DNA from 4 places in the Mesorhizobium sp. LCM 4577 genome. Region 1 is predicted to be linked to each of the others. Evidence: predicted binding sites of a transcription regulator. Region 1 holds the regulator's gene; each other region holds the start of a gene.

Region 1 (4,591 bases):
GCGCGCCGCTGCCTGAAGGCGCCGACACCATCGTCATTCAGGAAAACGTCCGCGATCGCGGCAATGGCAGGATCGAGGTCACGGAACCGACCGCGAAAGCACGCAACGTACGCCGCCGCGGGCTCGACTTCGGTGAGGGCGACGTGCTGCTCGAAAAGGGCCGCGTGCTCGATGCGGCAGCCCTTTCGCTGGCCGCCTCGGCCAACCATCCCGCCCTGAATGTCGTACGCCGGCCGCTGGTCGCAATCATCGCCACCGGCGATGAACTGCTGCCCCCGGGCAGCGCGCTCGGCCCCGATCAGATCATTTCGTCGAATGCATATGGCGTCGCCGCCGCCGCCCAGTCGGTCGGCGCACGTGCGCTCGATCTCGGCATCGCCGCCGACCGCAAGGAGGCGATCGCCGCGTTGGTCAGGAAAGCGGTCGAGGCGAATGCCGATGTCATCGTCACGCTCGGCGGCGCCTCCGTCGGCGACCACGACCTGATCCATGACGTGCTGACCGGCGAAGGCATGCAGCTCGACTTCTGGAAGATCGCCATGCGCCCCGGCAAACCTCTGATGTTCGGCCGGCTTGGCAATGTCCGCTGCATCGGCCTGCCCGGCAACCCGGTGGCCAGCATCGTCTGCTCGCAGCTTTTCCTGAAGCCTCTGCTTGCCCGGCTCGGCGGCCGCGACCACAGGCAGGACGTGCGGGTGGCCCGGCTGGGCGCCGCGATGCAGGCCAACGACCTCAGGCAGGACTATGTGCGCGCCGTCGTGCGCGAGGACGCCGGCACGCTGATTGCGACTCCCTTCAGCATCCAGGACTCCTCGATGCTCAGAATGCTCGCCGACGCCAACGGCCTGATCGTGCGCGAGCCTTTCGCGCCGGCAGCCGAAACCGGCGCCGAATGCAGCGTTCTGATGTTACGCTAAACAAAACGTCAACAAATTCACTAAACTTTAAACGGTTGCGGAACACAACTGGAACAGATAGTGTTTGTTCTGGGTTTGTTTTTCTGATTCTGGTTTCAGAACCCGTGGGGGCCGCCATGCTGACGCGCAAACAACATGAACTTCTGATGTTCATCCACGAAAGGCTGAAGGAAAGCGGGATTCCGCCGTCTTTCGACGAGATGAAGGAAGCGCTCGACCTCGCCTCCAAGTCCGGCATCCACCGGCTGATCACGGCGCTGGAGGAACGCGGCTTCATTCGCCGGCTACCGAACCGGGCGCGAGCGCTGGAAGTGTTGCGGCTGCCCGACTCGATCGCCCCCGGCCTCAATGCAGCGAAGAAGTTTTCGCCGAGCGTCATCCAGGGAAGCCTGGGTCAGAACAATCTCAACCGTCAGATCAAGCCGGCTGCGCCATCGCGCGCCCCGACGCCAAGCAATGACGACGATGCCGGGTCCGCCGTATCCATTCCGGTGATGGGCCGCATCGCCGCCGGCGTGCCGATCGACGCCATCCAGCACCAGACGCATTCGATCACAGTGCCGCCGGACATGATCGCCGGCGGCGAGCATTACGCGCTGGAGGTCAAGGGCGACTCGATGATAGAAGCCGGCATCTTCGACGGCGACACCGTCATCATCCGCAACGCCAACACGGCAAGCCCGGGCGAGATCGTGGTCGCGCTGGTCGATGACGAGGAAGCGACGCTCAAGCGCTTCCGCCGCAAGGGCGCCTCGATCGCGTTGGAGGCCGCCAACCCGGCCTACGAGACCCGCATCTTCGGGCCGGACCGGGTCAAGGTGCAGGGCAAGCTTGTTGGGTTGATCCGCCGCTACTGATCCGGTTGCGAAGGTTTCGCATCCGCCCGCTCAGGCTTTTGATAAGGCGGCAGTCCTCTCGCCTCGCGAGTATATTTCCGCTGCTCGTGCCAGGGCCGATATGGCTCTTCCACAGCATAGCGGACGGCCGGCCGCGCGGTTGCCGATTGCGGATCGAAGAAGACGGCGGCGCTGCCGTCGCGCGCCAGCTGCCGCTTGGTGACGACAAGCACGCGCGGATCGTAGCAAGGATTGTAGGCGGTGGCGTCGTTGATGACGATGAGATCAGCGAAGCCGCAGGCAGGCCGGGCACTGTCGCGGTTTTCAGCGAGTGCGACGATGGCGCCGGATGGATGCCGGCCGATGCAGAGATCACCCGTACAGTAGAACGGCGAGCCGGGCGGCAGGTCGACGGGATCGGCGATGTCCAGCGCATCTTTGGCAAACGTCTCCGGCGGCACGATTGTCTCGGCTTTCAGCGCCCGTTTCCAGTTGTCGGTGGTGAACTCGTTGGAACGTTCGCGATTGACGGCAAGCTCGCCGCCGCCGATCGGCATCGCCACCAGATGCGCGTCCTCGGAAATGAGTACATCCGGCGTGCGGACATGCGGAATGGCCAGCAGCGCGGCGAGCGCAAAGGGAACGGCGGCAAGCCTCAGCCAGGTGGTGGCCATCGTCGCGATCACCAGCGCGACCGTCGCCAGCAGCACCGACTGGATCGAGATCAGCCCGACGGCGTCGACCGGTGAGCGCTCGGAGATCCACGACGAAATGGCGATCATCGCCGTCAGCCCCTTGCCCATGACAAAGAGGAACGGACCGTCGAAGCCGAAGGGCATGGCCAGTGCGCTCAGCACGGCGAACGGCATGACGATCAGCGAGACGATCGGCATGACCGCCAGGTTGGCGAGCAGGCTGAGCGGCGACACGCGCTGGAAATGCCAGATCGCAAACAGTAATGTCGCGCTGCCCGCGATGAGCGACGTCACGGCGGCGCCACCCACACCGACCGCCAGTTTTCGCGACAGGAACCCGAGCAACGAACGTTTTGCCGGCGGCGCGGTCGTTTTGCCGGCGCGATAGTCGGCAAAGCCGGCATAGGCGCCGACCAGGGCGGCGGTGGCGGCGAAGGACATCTGGAAGCTCGGGCCGACCACTTCGTGCGGCGAGACGAGGATCACCGCGATTGCCGAGATCGCCAGGTTGCGCATGGTGAGCGCCGCGCGGTCGAAGAGCACGGCGGCGAGCATCACGGCGAGCATAATGAAGCTTCGCTCGGCCGCCACCACGATGCCGGAGATCACGAGGTATGCCGCGATCGAGATGAGCGCGATCCCGGCGGCATATTTCTTCACCGGCCGGCGCGACGAGAAATCGGGAAACAGCGCGAAGGCGCCGCGCAAAAGCACCATGATCGTGCCGGCGACCAGCGCCATGTGCAGGCCGGAGATCGAGATGATGTGGTAGATGCCGGTGCGCCGCATCGACTCGTTGATTGCTTCCGGAATGCCGGCGCGCACGCCGACGATCAGCGCCGCCGCGATCTCGCCCTCGGATCCGCCGATGCTGCTCCTGATGTGATCGGCGATCCCTTCGCGCGCGTTTTCGACTGCCGATGCGACGCGCGCGCCAAAGGGCGCCTCCACTGGCGCAATCAGCTTCGGATCGCCCAGGAAAAACCCGCTGCCGCCGATGCCGGCAAAGTAGCTGTCGAAGGAAAAATCGTAGCTGTCCGGCCGAACCGGCCCGGTCGGCGGCAGCAACTTGGCATAGCCCGTCAGCATCGACCCCGCCGTCATGCCGGGCGGGATCCTGCGCGCCGACAGCCTGACGCGGTCCGGCGCGTAGCGCAGCTTCGGATGCTCCGTCGAAATCATATCGATGGTCAACCGGACACGGCCGTTGGCCATCGCCTCGGCGGTGACGAGGCGGCCCGTCAGCCGTGTCTGGATTTCGGACCCGAGCATCGGGGTCGCCATCCGCCAGGTCTCCACCTTGGCCGCCAGAAAGCCGAGCGCGCAGAAAAACGATGCCATGAAGACAAGATGCGTTCTCTGCCAGGAGCGCGATGCCGCCGCGCAGACAGCCATCAGAGCCACCGCCGCAAGCGGCCTGTAGAGATCCGGCTCGGTGCTCAGCGAAAAGTAATAGATCACGCCGGCGGCCAGGAACACCGGCACCAGCAGGAAGCCGACGCCGCGGTCGAGCTCGGTGGCGGCAGCGACCGCAACGCTTCGGCGCAGCGCAGGAAGCGAAACGCGGCCAAGCTGTTTGCGGATCCTGCCGACGGTGGCTGTTGGCAAGGCTGGCTGCAGCGCACCGCCACCGGGCGGCGGTCGTTCGGCGGGTGGACGGAGTTCCGGAAGCGAAAGCGGCGCTTCTGCGGTGGGCTCGGCACGGGCAAACATCAGGCGCTCGCTGACGCCAGCTGTCGTTTCCCCGCCCTCCTCCGCACCCCGGCCACGCCCAGCCATCGGGTCTGCCCCTTGCGCCCCAGACCGCCTATGGTACATGAACGCCGGTCGCGTGGAAGTCTGCGCGAAACATGCATTTTTCAGTGCTTCTTCGAGAGTTCCATGTCCGACAAGGTCGTCACCCGTTTTGCCCCCTCGCCCACCGGCTACCTGCACATTGGCGGGGCGCGCACGGCGCTGTTCAACTGGCTCTATGCCAAGCACACTGGCGGCACGATGCTTTTGCGTATCGAGGACACCGATCGCGAGCGCTCCACCGAAGCCGCCACGGCCGCCATTCTCGACGGACTGACCTGGCTTGGCCTTTCCTGGGATGGCGACGCCGTCTCACAGTTCGAGCGCGCGCCGCGCCATCGCGAGGTGG
Region 2 (4,591 bases), on a different contig from region 1:
GCAGCCGGCCGATGATCTCGCCTGTGCCAGCCTCCGTCACCTTGCCGGGATCGATGGAGACGTTGCGGCCGCCCATTCCGAACGCGAAGTTGGCGCCGTATTTGGCGCCGAGATCCTGCCCGGCCTGGCGGTTGATCTCGACGAAACGGACGTTGAGCTGCACTTGTTGCGAGGACGAGATGTTGACCGAGTTGATGACTTCCTCGTTGCCGGAAAAGCGCGACGCGATCTTGCTGGCCTTGTCGGCGGCGACCGCGTCGTCGGCCTCGCCCGACAGCACGACGCGGCCGTTTGCCGAGCCGACCTTTATCTTGGCGTCGGGCACGCTGGCGCGGATGGTGCTGGCCAGCTGGTCGGTATCCAGCGTCACCTCGATGTCGATGGTGCCGACGAGCTGCTTGTTCTGGTCGAACAGGGCGATACCCGTGGTGCCCAGATTGTTGCCCAGCACGTAGAAGGACTTGTCGGTCAGCGGATTGACGTTGGCGATCTCCGGATCGCCGATGACGATCTGATAGAAGGCGGCGCTCGTCATGATCGTCTTCGGCTTGCCCTTGGCGACCTTGATCGAGGCGTTCCTGTTTGCCGAGACATAGACGACGTCGTTGCCCGCCCTTGCCGGCGCGGCGACYCCAAGCATTGCCGCCGCCAGCGCGATCGCYCCGAGAAGACGCCATCCCCCGGTCGTCCGAAATGCATCAAACCCGAACATCTGTTGCCCCGTCCCCGCCGGTCCCCACCGGCTATTGCTGCAGTTCCTGCGGCGGTTCCCGTGAAGGAACCTTGTATTCCTCGACTTTTTCGCCACGCGTCACGATCACCGTCTTGAATTTCGGCTCGTCGGATTCCGTCGTCACAGCGCTGACGAGCGAGGCGGCGCTCGCCTGCGCCTTTGCGGCGACCGAACCGCCGAAGGACGAGATGGTCGTAAGCCCGCCATTGCTGGTGCTGGCGTCGGCCGCGGACCGCAAGGACAGCGACAAGGTGCCGACGGTGCGGGCAAGCGCCACTTTCTGCGCCCCTTCGTTGGTCACCTCGATGGTCACAGAATTGGCGACCTGCGGCTCGGTCTTGCGCTCGTCCGCGCCCTGCCCGACCGAAAGCACCTTGGCGTCGGAAACGACGATCTCGGAGGTCACCGTCGAGCCAGCCGCGCCCTGCGCGTTTTTGGATACTTCCTGGATGTCCCCCGCATCGCGCGTCAGCACGACGTCGACCCGGTCTCCCGGCGTGACGAAGCCGCCGACGCCGGCGATCTCATCGGTGCGGATGGTGACGGCCCGCATTCCCGGTGACAGCAGGTTGGAAAGGGTGGCGCGGCCGTTCGGTCCCGACAGCTTGGTGAGCAGCACCGGCTCGTTGACCTCGATCGGCGACAGCACGACCCGGGTGCCGTCGGCGAGCAGCTTGTCGATCGTCGGGAAAGCGCCCTGCGGTAGGGAATCCTGCGGCCACGGGATCTCGGCGAGCTGCGGCCGTGCGAGCTCCATGCCGTAGCGCAACGGCGCTTGAGCCACCACGATGGTTTTGAACTCGACCTTGGGCTGTGGCGCCGCGACGGAGACGACCTTGACCTCGGGCTGAGCCTTTGCCTGGCTCTTGACCCAGAAATCCGCCGCAAAGATCGAGATCGCGCCGAAAACGGCGGCGATGCCGATCATGGTTATGGCCCTGCCCCTCACAACGAAACCCCTGACGCCCGTGGTCTTTTGTTGGTTGGGCCTCACGCTAGGCGTTAATGTTAAAGAATCAGGAATCCCGCGACCCGCCGATCGCCCTATTTCGGCCGGCTTGGTTATCGAATGGTTTTGGAATAAGAGACAGTTTGATCCCTGAACGGAACAGGAACTCGTTCGCCCGCCAAAAGCGTGGCAGTATCGAGACGTGATTCGCATTACCGGACGCTAGGCCCAGCATGGACGACAGCAACGATCTCTTCGGCAAGATGGAAAAGCCGGCACAGCCGGTGCGCGCGCCCTCGCGCCCCGCCGATCCGCTGGTGCAGGCAGCAAAGCGTTCGACCGCCGCCCGCGACGGCAGCGAAGGCTACAGCGCCGCCGATATCGAGGTGCTGGAAGGGCTTGAGCCCGTGCGGCGCCGCCCAGGCATGTATATCGGCGGCACCGACGACAAGGCGATGCATCACCTGTTCGCCGAGGTCATCGACAATTCGATGGACGAGGCGGTGGCCGGCCACGCCACCTTCATCGACGTCGAGCTTTCCGCCGACGGCTTCCTGACCGTCACCGACAATGGGCGCGGCATTCCGGTCGATCCGCATCCGAAATTCAAGAAGCCGGCGCTCGAAGTCATCATGACGACGCTGCATTCGGGCGGCAAGTTCGACTCCAAGGTCTATGAGACCTCCGGCGGCCTGCACGGCGTCGGCGTTTCGGTCGTCAACGCGCTGTCCGACCATCTCGAGGTCGAGGTCGCGCGCGGTCGCCAGCTCTATCGCCAGCGTTTTTCCCGCGGCGTCCCGGTCAGCGGTCTGGAGCATCTCGGCGAGGTCCACAACCGCCGCGGCACGAGGACCCGCTTCCATCCCGACGAGCAGATTTTCGGCAAGGGCGCCGCCTTCGAACCGGCGCGGCTCTACCGCATGACGCGCTCGAAAGCCTATCTGTTCGGCGGCGTCGAGATCCGCTGGACCTGCGATCCGTCGCTGATCAAGGACAAGGACCAGACGCCGGCCAAGGCCGAGTTCCATTTCCCCGGCGGCCTCAAGGATTATCTCAAGGCGACGCTGGGGGACGAATTCCAGGTCACGCGCGAGGTTTTCGCTGGCAAGAGCGACAAGCAGGGCGGCCACGGTTCGCTGGAATGGGCCGTCACCTGGTTCGGCGGCGACGGTTTCCTCAACTCCTATTGCAATACCATTCCGACCCCCGAGGGCGGCACGCATGAGGCCGGGTTCCGCAACGTGCTGACGCGCGGACTGCGCGCCTATGCCGACCTCATCGGCAACAAGCGCGCCTCAATCATCACCACAGACGACGTGATGATCTCGGCCGCGGGCATGCTGTCGGTATTCATCCGCGAGCCGGAATTCGTCGGCCAGACCAAGGACAGGCTGGCGACGATCGAGGCGATGCGCATCGTCGAAAACGCAATCCGCGACCCGTTCGACCATTGGCTCGCCGACAATCCGCAGGAAGCCTCGAAGCTTCTCGACTGGGTCATCGCGCGCGCCGACGAGCGCGTGCGGCGCCGCCAGGAGAAGGAAGTCTCGCGCAAGAGCGCGGTGCGCAAGCTGCGCCTTCCGGGTAAGCTCGCCGATTGCACGCAGAACGCAGCCGCCGGCGCCGAGATCTTCATCGTCGAGGGTGACTCGGCTGGCGGTTCGGCCAAGCAGGCGCGCGACCGTGCCAGCCAAGCAGTGCTGCCGCTGCGCGGCAAGATCCTCAACGTCGCCAGCGCCGGCAACGACAAGCTTGCCGCCAACCAGCAGATTTCCGACCTGATCCAGGCTCTCGGCTGCGGCACGCGCTCGAAATACCGCGACGAGGACCTGCGCTACGATCGCGTGATCATCATGACCGACGCCGACGTCGACGGCGCGCACATTGCTTCGCTGTTGATCACCTTCTTCTACCAGGAGATGCCGAACCTGATCCGCGGCGGCCATCTCTACATGGCCGTGCCGCCGCTCTATTCGATCCGGCAGGGCGGCAAGGTCGGCTATGCCCGCGACGACGCGCACAAGGACGAGTTGCTGCGCACCGAGTTCACCGGGCGCGGCAAGGTCGAGATCGGCCGCTTCAAGGGCTTGGGCGAGATGATGGCCTCGCAGCTCAAGGAAACCACGATGGATCCCAAGAAGCGCACGCTTCTGAGGGTCGACGTGATCGACGCCGAGCAGGCCACCAAGGATGCCGTTGACGCGCTGATGGGCACCAAGCCCGAGGCGCGTTTCCGCTTCATCCAGGAGCGCGCCGAATTCGCCGAGACGGACGTGCTGGATATCTGAACGTCATCCGGTCCATAACAGGCTCCGATATGGAGACGGACATGTGACCTGGACGCGGCTGAAAGAGCTTGCCGAGGCACCGCTGAGCGGCCTGACGCAGCCGACCCGTTCGGATTGGATTTTCGCCCTGCGCACGGTTTCGGCGGGGCTGATCGCGCTGCTTGTTGCCTACGCGCTGAAGCTCGACCATCCGCAATGGGCGATGATGACGGTCTTCATCGTCGCGCAGCCGGTCGCCGGCATGGTGCTGGCGAAGGGCTTCTACCGGCTGCTCGGCACGCTGGCTGGCGGCCTGGCGGCCATCGGCATCACCTCCCTGTTCGGCGCCAATCCCTGGCTGCTGGTCACCGTGCTGGCGCTGTGGATCGGCGTCTGCACGCTCGTTTCCTCGCTACTGCGCAACCCGGAAGCCTATGGCGCCGCCCTTGCAGGCTATACGGCGATGATCATCAGCCTGCCGGCGCTTGGACAGCCGCATGTCGTCGTCGACCTGGCGATCGCCCGATGCGCCGAAATCGTGATTGGGATCGTCTGCGCCGGCGTCACCAGCCGGCTGATCCTGCCGAAGCTCGCGGCCGACGCCATCATCTCCCGTCTGAAACGCAGCATCCTCGACCTCGC
Region 3 (4,427 bases), on a different contig from region 1:
TGCGGAAGTAGTCGAGGAATGTCGACCGGATGTCGTTCACGCCACTCATTGATACTGCCTTTTTCGCAAGAACCGCCGGCCCGGCCGGCGGCAAATGGGCTTTGGTGTTTCAGAAGATAGATGGGCCTTTTAGCGATAGCTCTTGAGCCTGTCCAGAAACACGGAAACAGGCACGTCGCCCACAGGTGCGCAAGCGGTTTTGGGAAAACGGCATGCATAAACAAGGACCAAAGCGCATCGCCTGAATTTATGCAGCGCAAGCGCTTTGGGCCAATCAGCCGGCGAGCGGCGGCCCAGCACCACCCGCAGAACGCAAAACCGCCGGCGCGAGGGCCGGCGGTTCGGGGTACGCAGTACTCAAGAACTCGATTACATAAGCATAACCCGATAAACCAGGATTGTGGCCGAACTCCGGCTAAGCCGGCGAATTGCTTTCGCTCAATCCGTGACAGGAACCGCTGCGCGATCTTCCTGGGCCGGCCCTACATGGCGCCGGCTTCGTCCTCGAAACCGTCGTCCCCGCCTTCGGAGCTGCCATTCTCGAGGAATTTCTCGGCGATCAGCCCGGCATTCTGCCTAAGCGCCATCTCGATCTCGCGCGCCGTGTCCGGATTGTCGCGCAGGAACAGCTTGGCGTTCTCGCGACCTTGGCCGAGACGCTGCGAATTATAGGAGAACCAGGCGCCCGACTTCTCGACCACTCCAGCCTTGACCCCGAGATCGACGAGCTCGCCGGTCTTGGACACGCCCTCGCCATACATGATGTCGAACTCCACCACCTTGAAGGGCGGGGCCAGCTTGTTCTTGACCACCTTGACGCGGGTTTGGTTGCCGACGACCTCGTCGCGGTCCTTGACCGAGCCGATGCGGCGGATGTCGAGGCGCACCGAGGCGTAGAATTTCAGCGCGTTGCCGCCCGTGGTCGTCTCGGGCGAGCCGAACATGACGCCGATCTTCATGCGAATCTGGTTGATGAAGATGACCATGGTGTTGGAACGCGAGATCGAGGCGGTCAGCTTGCGCAGCGCCTGGCTCATCAAACGAGCCTGGAGACCGGGCAGCGCGTCGCCCATCTCGCCTTCGATTTCGGCGCGCGGCGTCAGTGCAGCCACCGAGTCGACGACCAGGACGTCGATGGCGCCCGAGCGCACCAGCGTGTCGCAGATTTCCAGCGCCTGCTCGCCGGTGTCGGGCTGCGAGATCAGCAGGTTTTCCAGGTCGACGCCGAGCTTGCGGGCATAGACCGGATCGAGCGCGTGCTCGGCATCGACGAAGGCGCAGATGCCGCCCTTCTTCTGCGCTTCCGCAACCGTGTGCAGCGCCAGCGTCGTCTTGCCCGAGCTTTCCGGCCCGTAGATCTCGACGATACGGCCGCGCGGCAGGCCGCCGACGCCGAGCGCGATATCGAGGCCCAGCGAGCCGGTTGGCACGGTTTCGATCTCGACCGCCTGCTCGTTGGCGCCGAGCCGCATGATCGAGCCCTTGCCGAAAGCGCGCTCGATTTGCGACAGCGCCGCATCCAGAGCCTTTGATTTGTCCACTGCCTTATCCTCTACAAGCCGCAAAGTATTCTGAGCCATGATACATCACCCCTTGGTCGTCAATGAAGGCCGGACAATCCGTGATCCCTGCCGATTTGTACCTTTTTTGTTCTCATTTGGCAAGGGGCAACAAGTATCTGAAAAACAATCAACATCTTGATTTGTTCTATTTTTGTCTCACCAGGGGCAGTGCGGAGCGCAACCACTGGTCCAGAAGAGATTTCGATGTCCGGCCATCCCGAATCGCGACCCCGATTGCAGGGTGACCGGGGGAACCTAGAGCAATTCCAGGAAAAGTGCGTAGCGGTTTTCCGTCCGGAATTGCGCAAAACTAAAGAGTTAGAGCGGTTCGGCGATTCCGTGAAACGCTGAACCGCTCTAGTGTGCGCAGCCGCACGATCAATGAAAGTCAGCGACCCGAAATGCCGACATCCCCAACTATCTTGGCCCCAACGATCCTGGCTTTCGGCGGCGCCCATATCGACCGGCGCGGCCAGGTCTCGGGCATTTATGTGCCGGCCGCCTCCAACCCCGGCATGATGCGCGAGGATGTCGGCGGCGTCGTCTTCAACGCGCTGCGCAGCGTGGTGAAGCGCGGCGTGTCGGCCTCGCTGATCTCGGTGCGCGGCGGCGACGCGGCGGCCGAAACGGTCGCCTCGGCGATCGACAGCGCCGGGATCACCGACCTCTCGGTCGTGTTCCTCGACCGCACGACGCCGAGCTACACGGCGCTGATCGACGCCGAGGGCGAATTGATCGTCGGGCTGGCCGACATGGCGCTCTACGACCTCGCCTTTCCCAAGCAGATGAGGCGTTCCAAGGTGCGCGAGGCGATCGCCGCCGCCGACGCGATCCTGTGCGACGCCAATCTGCCGACGGCGGCGCTGGAGCGCCTGGTGGCGCAGGCCGGCGGCCGACCGGTCTTCGCCATCGCCGTCTCGCCGGCCAAGGTCGTTCGCCTGTCGCCGCTGCTCGGCGATCTGTCGCTGCTTTTCATGAACCGCCGCGAAGCCGCCGCGCTGGTAGCTGCCGAACTGTCGGGCAAAGCCCTTGTGGGTGCGCTCAGGCGGGGTGGCCTCAACGCCGGCGTGGTTACCGCCGGCAGCGCCCCCTTGCTGGGCTTCGACGACACCGGCATCTTTGAAATCGACCCGCCCGCGCCGCGCCGGGTCGCCGACGTGACCGGCGCCGGCGACGCCCTGACCGGCGCGACGGTCGCCGCCCTGCTGCGCGGCCTGCCGCTGCGCGCCGCGCTGCGCGAGGGCGTCGCGGCGGCAATGCTCGCCATCGAGAGCCCAGAGGCCGTGCCGTCCTTCACGACTGCCAACTTCGGCCAAGCGCTTGCCCTTGTGCCGGAGGCACGGGAGGTGGCATAGGGCACCGACAATCTAGTTCCTCCTTGTCGGAGACAGCCATGACGCCGCAAGCCGCCCGTCCCTTCATCGATATCCATCCGCCCGTGGCGGAAGCGCTTGCCGCCGGGCGGCCCGTGGTGGCGCTGGAATCGACCATCATCACCCATGGCATGCCCTACCCCGACAATGGCGCCATGGCGGCCAAGGTCGAGCAGATCATCATCGACGGCGGCGCGGTGCCGGCGACGATCGCCGTGGTCGACGGCCGCATCAAGATCGGCCTGTCGGACGGCGAACGCGAATCGCTCGCCATGACGGGCGACGCCATGAAGCTGTCGCGCGCCGATCTCGGCTTCGCGGTCGCTCAGAAGCGCACGGGCGGCACCACGGTCGCGGCCACCATGATCGCCGCGCATATGGCCGGCATAAAAGTCTTCGCCACCGGCGGCATCGGCGGTGTCCACAAGGGCGCCGAAAAGAGTTTCGATATCTCTGCCGACCTCGACGAACTGGCGCGCACGCCGGTCATCGTCGTTTCGGCAGGCGCCAAGGCGATCCTCGACATCGAAAAGACGCTGGAAGTGCTGGAAACGCGTGGAGTGCCGGTCATCGGCCATGGCAGCGAGACCATGCCCGCCTTCTGGTCCAGGCAATCGCCCTTCCGCGCACCGCTGACCCTCAATGGGCCTGAAGACATCGCCCATTTCTACCGAACGCGCCAGGCGCTGGGCCTGGGCGGCGGCATCCTGGTCGCCAATCCGGTGCCGCAGAATGACGAAATCCCGGCCGACGAAATGGCCGGCTATATCGAGGCCGCGCAAAAGGCGGCCGAGGCGCAGAACGTCACCGGCAAGGCGGTGACGCCGTTCCTCTTATCGAAGATCCTTGAACTCACCGGCGGCCGCAGCCTCAAGACCAACATCGCGCTGGTCGAGAACAATGCGAGGCTGGCGGCGGAGATTGCGAAGGCGCTGTAGCACGCGCGGCTCCCGCCAACCGCAAAGGCCGAGTTTCCCTCACACCCCCCTCTGGCCTGCCGGCCATCTCCCCCGCAAGGGGAAGATCAGCAGCTCAGCCGCCGGCTCTTCTCTTCAACGTTGGCGATTAGCGAAAGCCGGGGCGACATCCAATTCCGCCCTTGCGGGGGAGATGTCCTGCAGGACAGAGGGGGTGCTGTCCCGCCAGCATTCTAAGTTTCACTTCCCCGCCCTTCGTCCAGCCTCATAAGCCCGCCGTGCCCACACCGCCATTTCATCGGGATCGTCGAAGGCACTGTCCGGCACGCTCCAATAGGGCATCGCCACGGCCTTGCCGTGGCGCGAGCCGGTATAGGTCCACCGGGTGCAGCCGGCGGCTTCGAAGTCGGGGATGCTCTCCTCGTCCGCCTTCAGCATCAGCTCGCCGCGCACGACGACCGCGACGATGACGCCGTCGCAATAGATGCCCTTGCCGCCGAACAGTTTGCGGATGCCGATCGGGCCAAGGCTTTCGAACAGTTCTTCAAGGCGCGTATTGTCCATGCCGCGATCAT
Region 4 (4,591 bases), on a different contig from region 1:
CGTCCGGCGGCGCCACCTGGCCGCAGGCGGCGCGGTCGCGCGCTTCGAGCGCCGCCCTGAGATCGGCGGCGCCCCAGGAGCCGTCGCCGACGCGCCTCAGCGAGCCGACCATCGAGCGAACCTGGTTGTGCAGGAAGGAGCGCGCCGAGGTCCGCACCTCGATGAAATCGCCATCGCGGCCGACGTCGAGGCGGTCGAGCGTGCGGACCGGGCTTTCGGCCTGGCACTGGGTGGAGCGGAAGGTGGTGAAGTCATGCTTTCCAAGCAGCACCTTGGCCGCCTCATGCATGGCCTCGGCATCGAGCCGCTTCGGCACCCACCAGACCTTGCCCTTTTCCAGCGCCGGAGGCGCGCGACGGTTCAAGATGCGATAGAGATAGTGGCGGCCGGTGGCGGAAAAGCGCGCGTCGAAATCGTCGGCGACGACAGCCGCTTTCAGGATGGCGACGCGCGCGCCGGTCGCCTGCAGATGGGCATTCACCGCATCGCGCACCTTGTCGCCCGGCCACGCCTTGGCGAGATCGACATGCGCCACCTGGGCGGTGGCGTGCACGCCGGCATCGGTGCGGCCGGCGGCACGTATCCTTAGGCCTTCACCGCAGAACTTCTCGATCGCCTGCTCGATCGCCTGCTGCACCGAGGGCTGGTCGGCCTGATGCTGCCAGCCCGCGAACTGGCTGCCGTCATATTCGATATCGAGCCGAAAACGCGGCATGTTCTGCGGTCGATCCGCGCTCGCCTAAGCAGCGAGCGCGGTGAAGGCCGAAGCGTAGACAAGCCTGCCGGTCTCGGGCGCGTCGGCCCAGGCCAGGGCCTGCAGCGCTTCGCCCTGATACTCGCTCTCGAATCCGGCAGCGCGGGCATGGGTATAACCGAAGCGGCCGTAATAGACCGGATCGCCCAGGACCACGGCCAGCGTCTCGCCGGCCTCCTTGAGGCGGATATGCGCCTCGCGGATCAGCGCGCCGCCGATGCCGGTGCCGTGGAAGGAGGGCTCGACCGCCAGCGGCGCCAGCGCGACGGCCGCGAAACGCTTGCCGCCATTCTGCACGTAAAGCCTGGAGAACAGGATGTGGCCGACGACCTGGCCGTCTTCTTCCGCCACCAGCTCGACAACGGCGTCGCCGCCGGTAACCAATGCGTCGACCAGGCCGGCTTCCGCCTGCTGGCCAAAGGCATGCTCTTCGACGAGGCGGATCGCCTCGCGATCCCGCGGCGTCGCCGCGCGTATCGACATCATGCTCATGTGAGTTTCGTTCCTTTTTCGATCTTGGCTCCGCGCAGAAACTCCTGCGCGGCGGCAGGCTTTCCGCCCGCCCGTTGAACTTCGACCAGCCTGACCGCGCCCGACCCGCAGGCGACCGTCAGCCGGTCATCGAGAATTCCTCCCGACTCGCCGACGCCATCCGAGAGCGTCGAGCGAAGCAGTTTCAGCCGCTCCATGCGGCCGCCAATTTCGACCTCGCACCACGCGCCCGGGAAGGGCGAGAGGCCGCGAATGTGATTGTGGACTTCGCCAGAAGGCCGCGTCCAGTCTACGCGTGTCTCCGATTTATCGATCTTTCGGGCGTAGGTCACCCCTTCCGCCGCCTGCGGGGTAAATGTCAGACAATTTATCCCCAGCTGCGCGAGCGCCTCGACCATCAACGATGCGCCCTGAGCCATCAGGCGGTCATGCAATTCGCCGGCCGTCATATCGGGTGCGATGGCGCATTTTTCAACCAATGCCACCGGTCCGGTGTCCAAACCCTCTTCCATCTTCATGACCATCATACCGGTTTCGCTATCGCCGGCCATGATCGCGCGCTGGATGGGAGCAGCACCACGCCAGCGTGGCAAAAGCGAGGCGTGGCCATTGAGACAGCCGAGCCTTGTCGCCTCCAGGACCGCTTTCGGCAGCAGCAATCCATAGGCGACGACGACCGCGACATCGGCCTGCAAGCCGGCAAAAGCCTGCTGCTCGGCCTCGCTTTTCAGCGATGTCGGCGTGCGCACCTCGAGCCCCAGCCGCTCGGCTTCGCGCTGCACCGGGGACGGCGTCAATTCCAGCCCGCGCCGACCGGCTGCGCGCGGGGGCTGCGTGTAGACGGCCGCGATCTCGTGGCCGGCCTCGGCGATGGCGCGCAAGGTCGGCACGGAGAAATCCGGCGTGCCCATGAAGATGACGCGAAGCGGCATGAGGTGCTGCGATCCTGTTTTGCGGCTAGGGTCAGGTGCTCGCGTGGCCGAAACGGCCCCTAACCCACCATCTTGCCCGGCGCCTTGTCCTTGGCGAGCTTCTTGAATTTCCGCACCACCATGTCGCGCTTCAGCTTCGAGATGTGGTCGATGAACAGCACGCCGTTGAGATGGTCGATCTCGTGCTGCAGGCAGGTGGCCATCAGGCCTTCCGCCCGCATTTCCTGCAGCTTGCCGTCGCGGTCGAGATATTTCACCCGCACCGAGGCCGGGCGCTCGACCTCGGCGTAATAGTCGGGGATCGAAAGGCAGCCTTCCTCGTAGACGGAACGCTGGTCGGAACTCTCCAGCACCTCCGGATTGATGAAGACATGCGGCTGAGGCTCCTCGCCTTCCTTGGCGAGGTCGATGACCAGCAGCCGCCGGGGTTCGCCGACCTGGATCGCCGCCAGCCCGATGCCCGGGGCGTCATACATGGTCTCCAGCATGTCGTCGGCTAGCTTGCGCAGATCGGCATCGACGCGTTCCACCGGCTTGGAAACCTGGCGCAGGACGGGATCGGGAAGGATGATGAGCGGCTTGATCGACATGGCGTCTCACCTAAGACCTCGCTTGACTAGCGTCAACCGGGACAGCTTCGACCTGTTCACGTTTTGATCTGTGCCAGGAGGCCGAATCGGTTATGCTGCGCATATGAACGACATGACCTCCATCCTTTCGCAACCGGTCGCGCGGCTCGGCGCCTCCACGATCACGCTCGGCCACGCGCTCGCTTTCACCCTCGTCCTGTTCGTCGTTCTCTTCGCGGCGCTGGTCATCGCCTTGTGGCGCGCGGCCACAGCGCGCGCGGCTGCCGCGGCGGAAGCGGCCGACCACGCCCGCGACACCGAGGCGCGCATCGCCGACGTCCTGCAGGCGCAGGCCGAGATGCAGGGGCGCATGGGCGCCATCGCCGAGGTGTTCGGGGCGCGGCAGGCCGAGCTCACCCAGTCGCTCGGACAACGGCTCGACGCCATGACCGGGCGCCTCGGCCAGACCATGGCCGAACAGACCAAGTCGACGCATGAGAGCCTGGCCAAGCTGCAGGAGCGGCTGGCGGTGATCGACACCGCGCAGGGCAATATCCAGTCCCTGGCCGGCCAGGTCGTGCAGTTGCAGGCGATCCTCTCCAACAAGCAGACGCGCGGCGCCTTCGGCCAATCGCGCATGGAGGCGATCGTCGCCGATGGCCTGCCGCACGGCACCTATGAATTCCAGGCAAGCCTTTCCAACGGCAGCCGGCCCGACTGCCTGGTGCGGATGCCGAACGGCGCGCCGATGCTGGCCATCGACGCCAAGTTCCCGCTGGAAGCCTGGAACGCCATCCGCGCCGCCGAAGGCGCCGACATGCAGAAGGTTGCGGCGCAGGCGTTCCGGCGCGACATCGAGGTGCACATCCGCGATATCGCCGAAAAATACCTGATCCAGGGCGAGACGCAGGACACCGCCTTCATGTTCGTGCCGTCGGAATCGGTGTTCGCCGAGATCCACGAGAATTTCGAGACAGTGGTGCAGAAGGCGCATCGCGCCCGCGTCGTCATCGTCTCGCCGTCGCTGCTGATGCTGTCGATCCAGGTGATCCAGGCGATCCTCAAGGATGCCCGCATGCGCGAGCAGGCGCATCTGATCCAGGGCGAGGTCATCCGGCTGATGGAGGATGTGGCGCGGGTCGACGAACGGGTGCGGCGGCTGCAGACGCATTTCGGCCAGGCGGCGCGGGACATAGACGACATCCTGGTGTCGACATCGAAGGTGACCAAACGCGGCCAGAAGATCGAGGCGCTGGAATTCGCCGAGGGCGAAACCGAGGCCGCGCGAAGTGCGGCGCCAAAGGCCGATGCCGGCGCGCGGGTGGCCGATTCGAAGACCGGCCAACTCAGGCTGCGGGTCGTCGAAGGCGACGAGTAGCCGACGGCGTCACCGTCGCCAACCTTGTCTCCATGACATTTTTTCGTTGGCGCGCCACGGTCTTTTGCGTGCACCATGGGCGATCCCGTTCCCGCAAGGCCCTCGCCCATGACCACCCTGCCCGGCATCTCAGACATCCGCGCCGCCGCCGAGCGGCTTTCCGGCCTGATCGTCGAAACGCCGCTGATCGAATCGCCGGAGCTCAACAGGCGCCATGGCGGCCGCATCCTGTTCAAGCCCGAGACGCTGCAGCGCACCGGCTCCTTCAAGATCCGCGGCGCCTATAACAAGCTGTCGTCGCTCAGCGAGGAGGAGCGCGGCCGTGGCGTCGTGGCCTTCTCTTCCGGCAACCATGCGCAGGGCGTAGCGGCCTCAGCCGCCATGTTCGGCGTCAAGGCGGTGATCGCCATGCCGGCCGACGCGCCAGCGCTGAAAGTCGGCAATGTCCGCAAGATGGGGGCGGAAG

What was found. Region 1 encodes LexA, which represses DNA repair genes until DNA is damaged. Its sites were predicted from a motif close to TGTTCNNNNTGTGTTCNG; they were not measured.
Region 2: a site for LexA is predicted at 1,833-1,850, ahead of parE (DNA topoisomerase IV subunit B). Genes of this name have one in related genera too.
Region 3: a site for LexA is predicted at 1,638-1,655, ahead of recA (recombinase RecA). Genes of this name have one in related genera too.
Region 4: a site for LexA is predicted at 2,822-2,839, ahead of LCM4577_RS01200 (DNA recombination protein RmuC). Genes of this name have one in related genera too.

The regions. Positions count from the first base shown of each region.
Region 1 covers NZ_MDDU01000024.1:274,818-279,408, forward strand. Annotated here, with positions in the region: gene glp (gephyrin-like molybdotransferase Glp) at 1-917, shown strand, start outside; gene lexA (transcriptional repressor LexA) at 1,034-1,774, shown strand; gene LCM4577_RS22990 (ComEC/Rec2 family competence protein) at 1,768-4,227, opposite strand; gene gltX (glutamate--tRNA ligase) at 4,330-4,591, shown strand, end outside.
Region 2 covers NZ_MDDU01000006.1:34,947-39,537, forward strand. Annotated here, with positions in the region: gene LCM4577_RS10760 (type II and III secretion system protein family protein) at 1-712, opposite strand, end outside; gene cpaB (Flp pilus assembly protein CpaB) at 744-1,661, opposite strand; gene parE (DNA topoisomerase IV subunit B) at 1,916-3,970, shown strand; gene LCM4577_RS10775 (FUSC family protein) at 4,014-4,591, shown strand, end outside.
Region 3 covers NZ_MDDU01000012.1:114,641-119,067, reverse strand. Annotated here, with positions in the region: gene alaS (alanine--tRNA ligase) at 1-49, opposite strand, end outside; gene recA (recombinase RecA) at 483-1,580, opposite strand; gene LCM4577_RS15100 (carbohydrate kinase family protein) at 1,964-2,917, shown strand; gene LCM4577_RS15095 (pseudouridine-5'-phosphate glycosidase) at 2,956-3,873, shown strand; gene LCM4577_RS15090 (TfoX/Sxy family protein) at 4,093-4,416, opposite strand.
Region 4 covers NZ_MDDU01000001.1:245,031-249,621, reverse strand. Annotated here, with positions in the region: gene truA (tRNA pseudouridine(38-40) synthase TruA) at 1-715, opposite strand, end outside; gene LCM4577_RS01215 (GNAT family N-acetyltransferase) at 740-1,246, opposite strand; gene fmt (methionyl-tRNA formyltransferase) at 1,243-2,178, opposite strand; gene def (peptide deformylase) at 2,238-2,768, opposite strand; gene LCM4577_RS01200 (DNA recombination protein RmuC) at 2,872-4,125, shown strand; gene LCM4577_RS01195 (threonine/serine dehydratase) at 4,234-4,591, shown strand, end outside.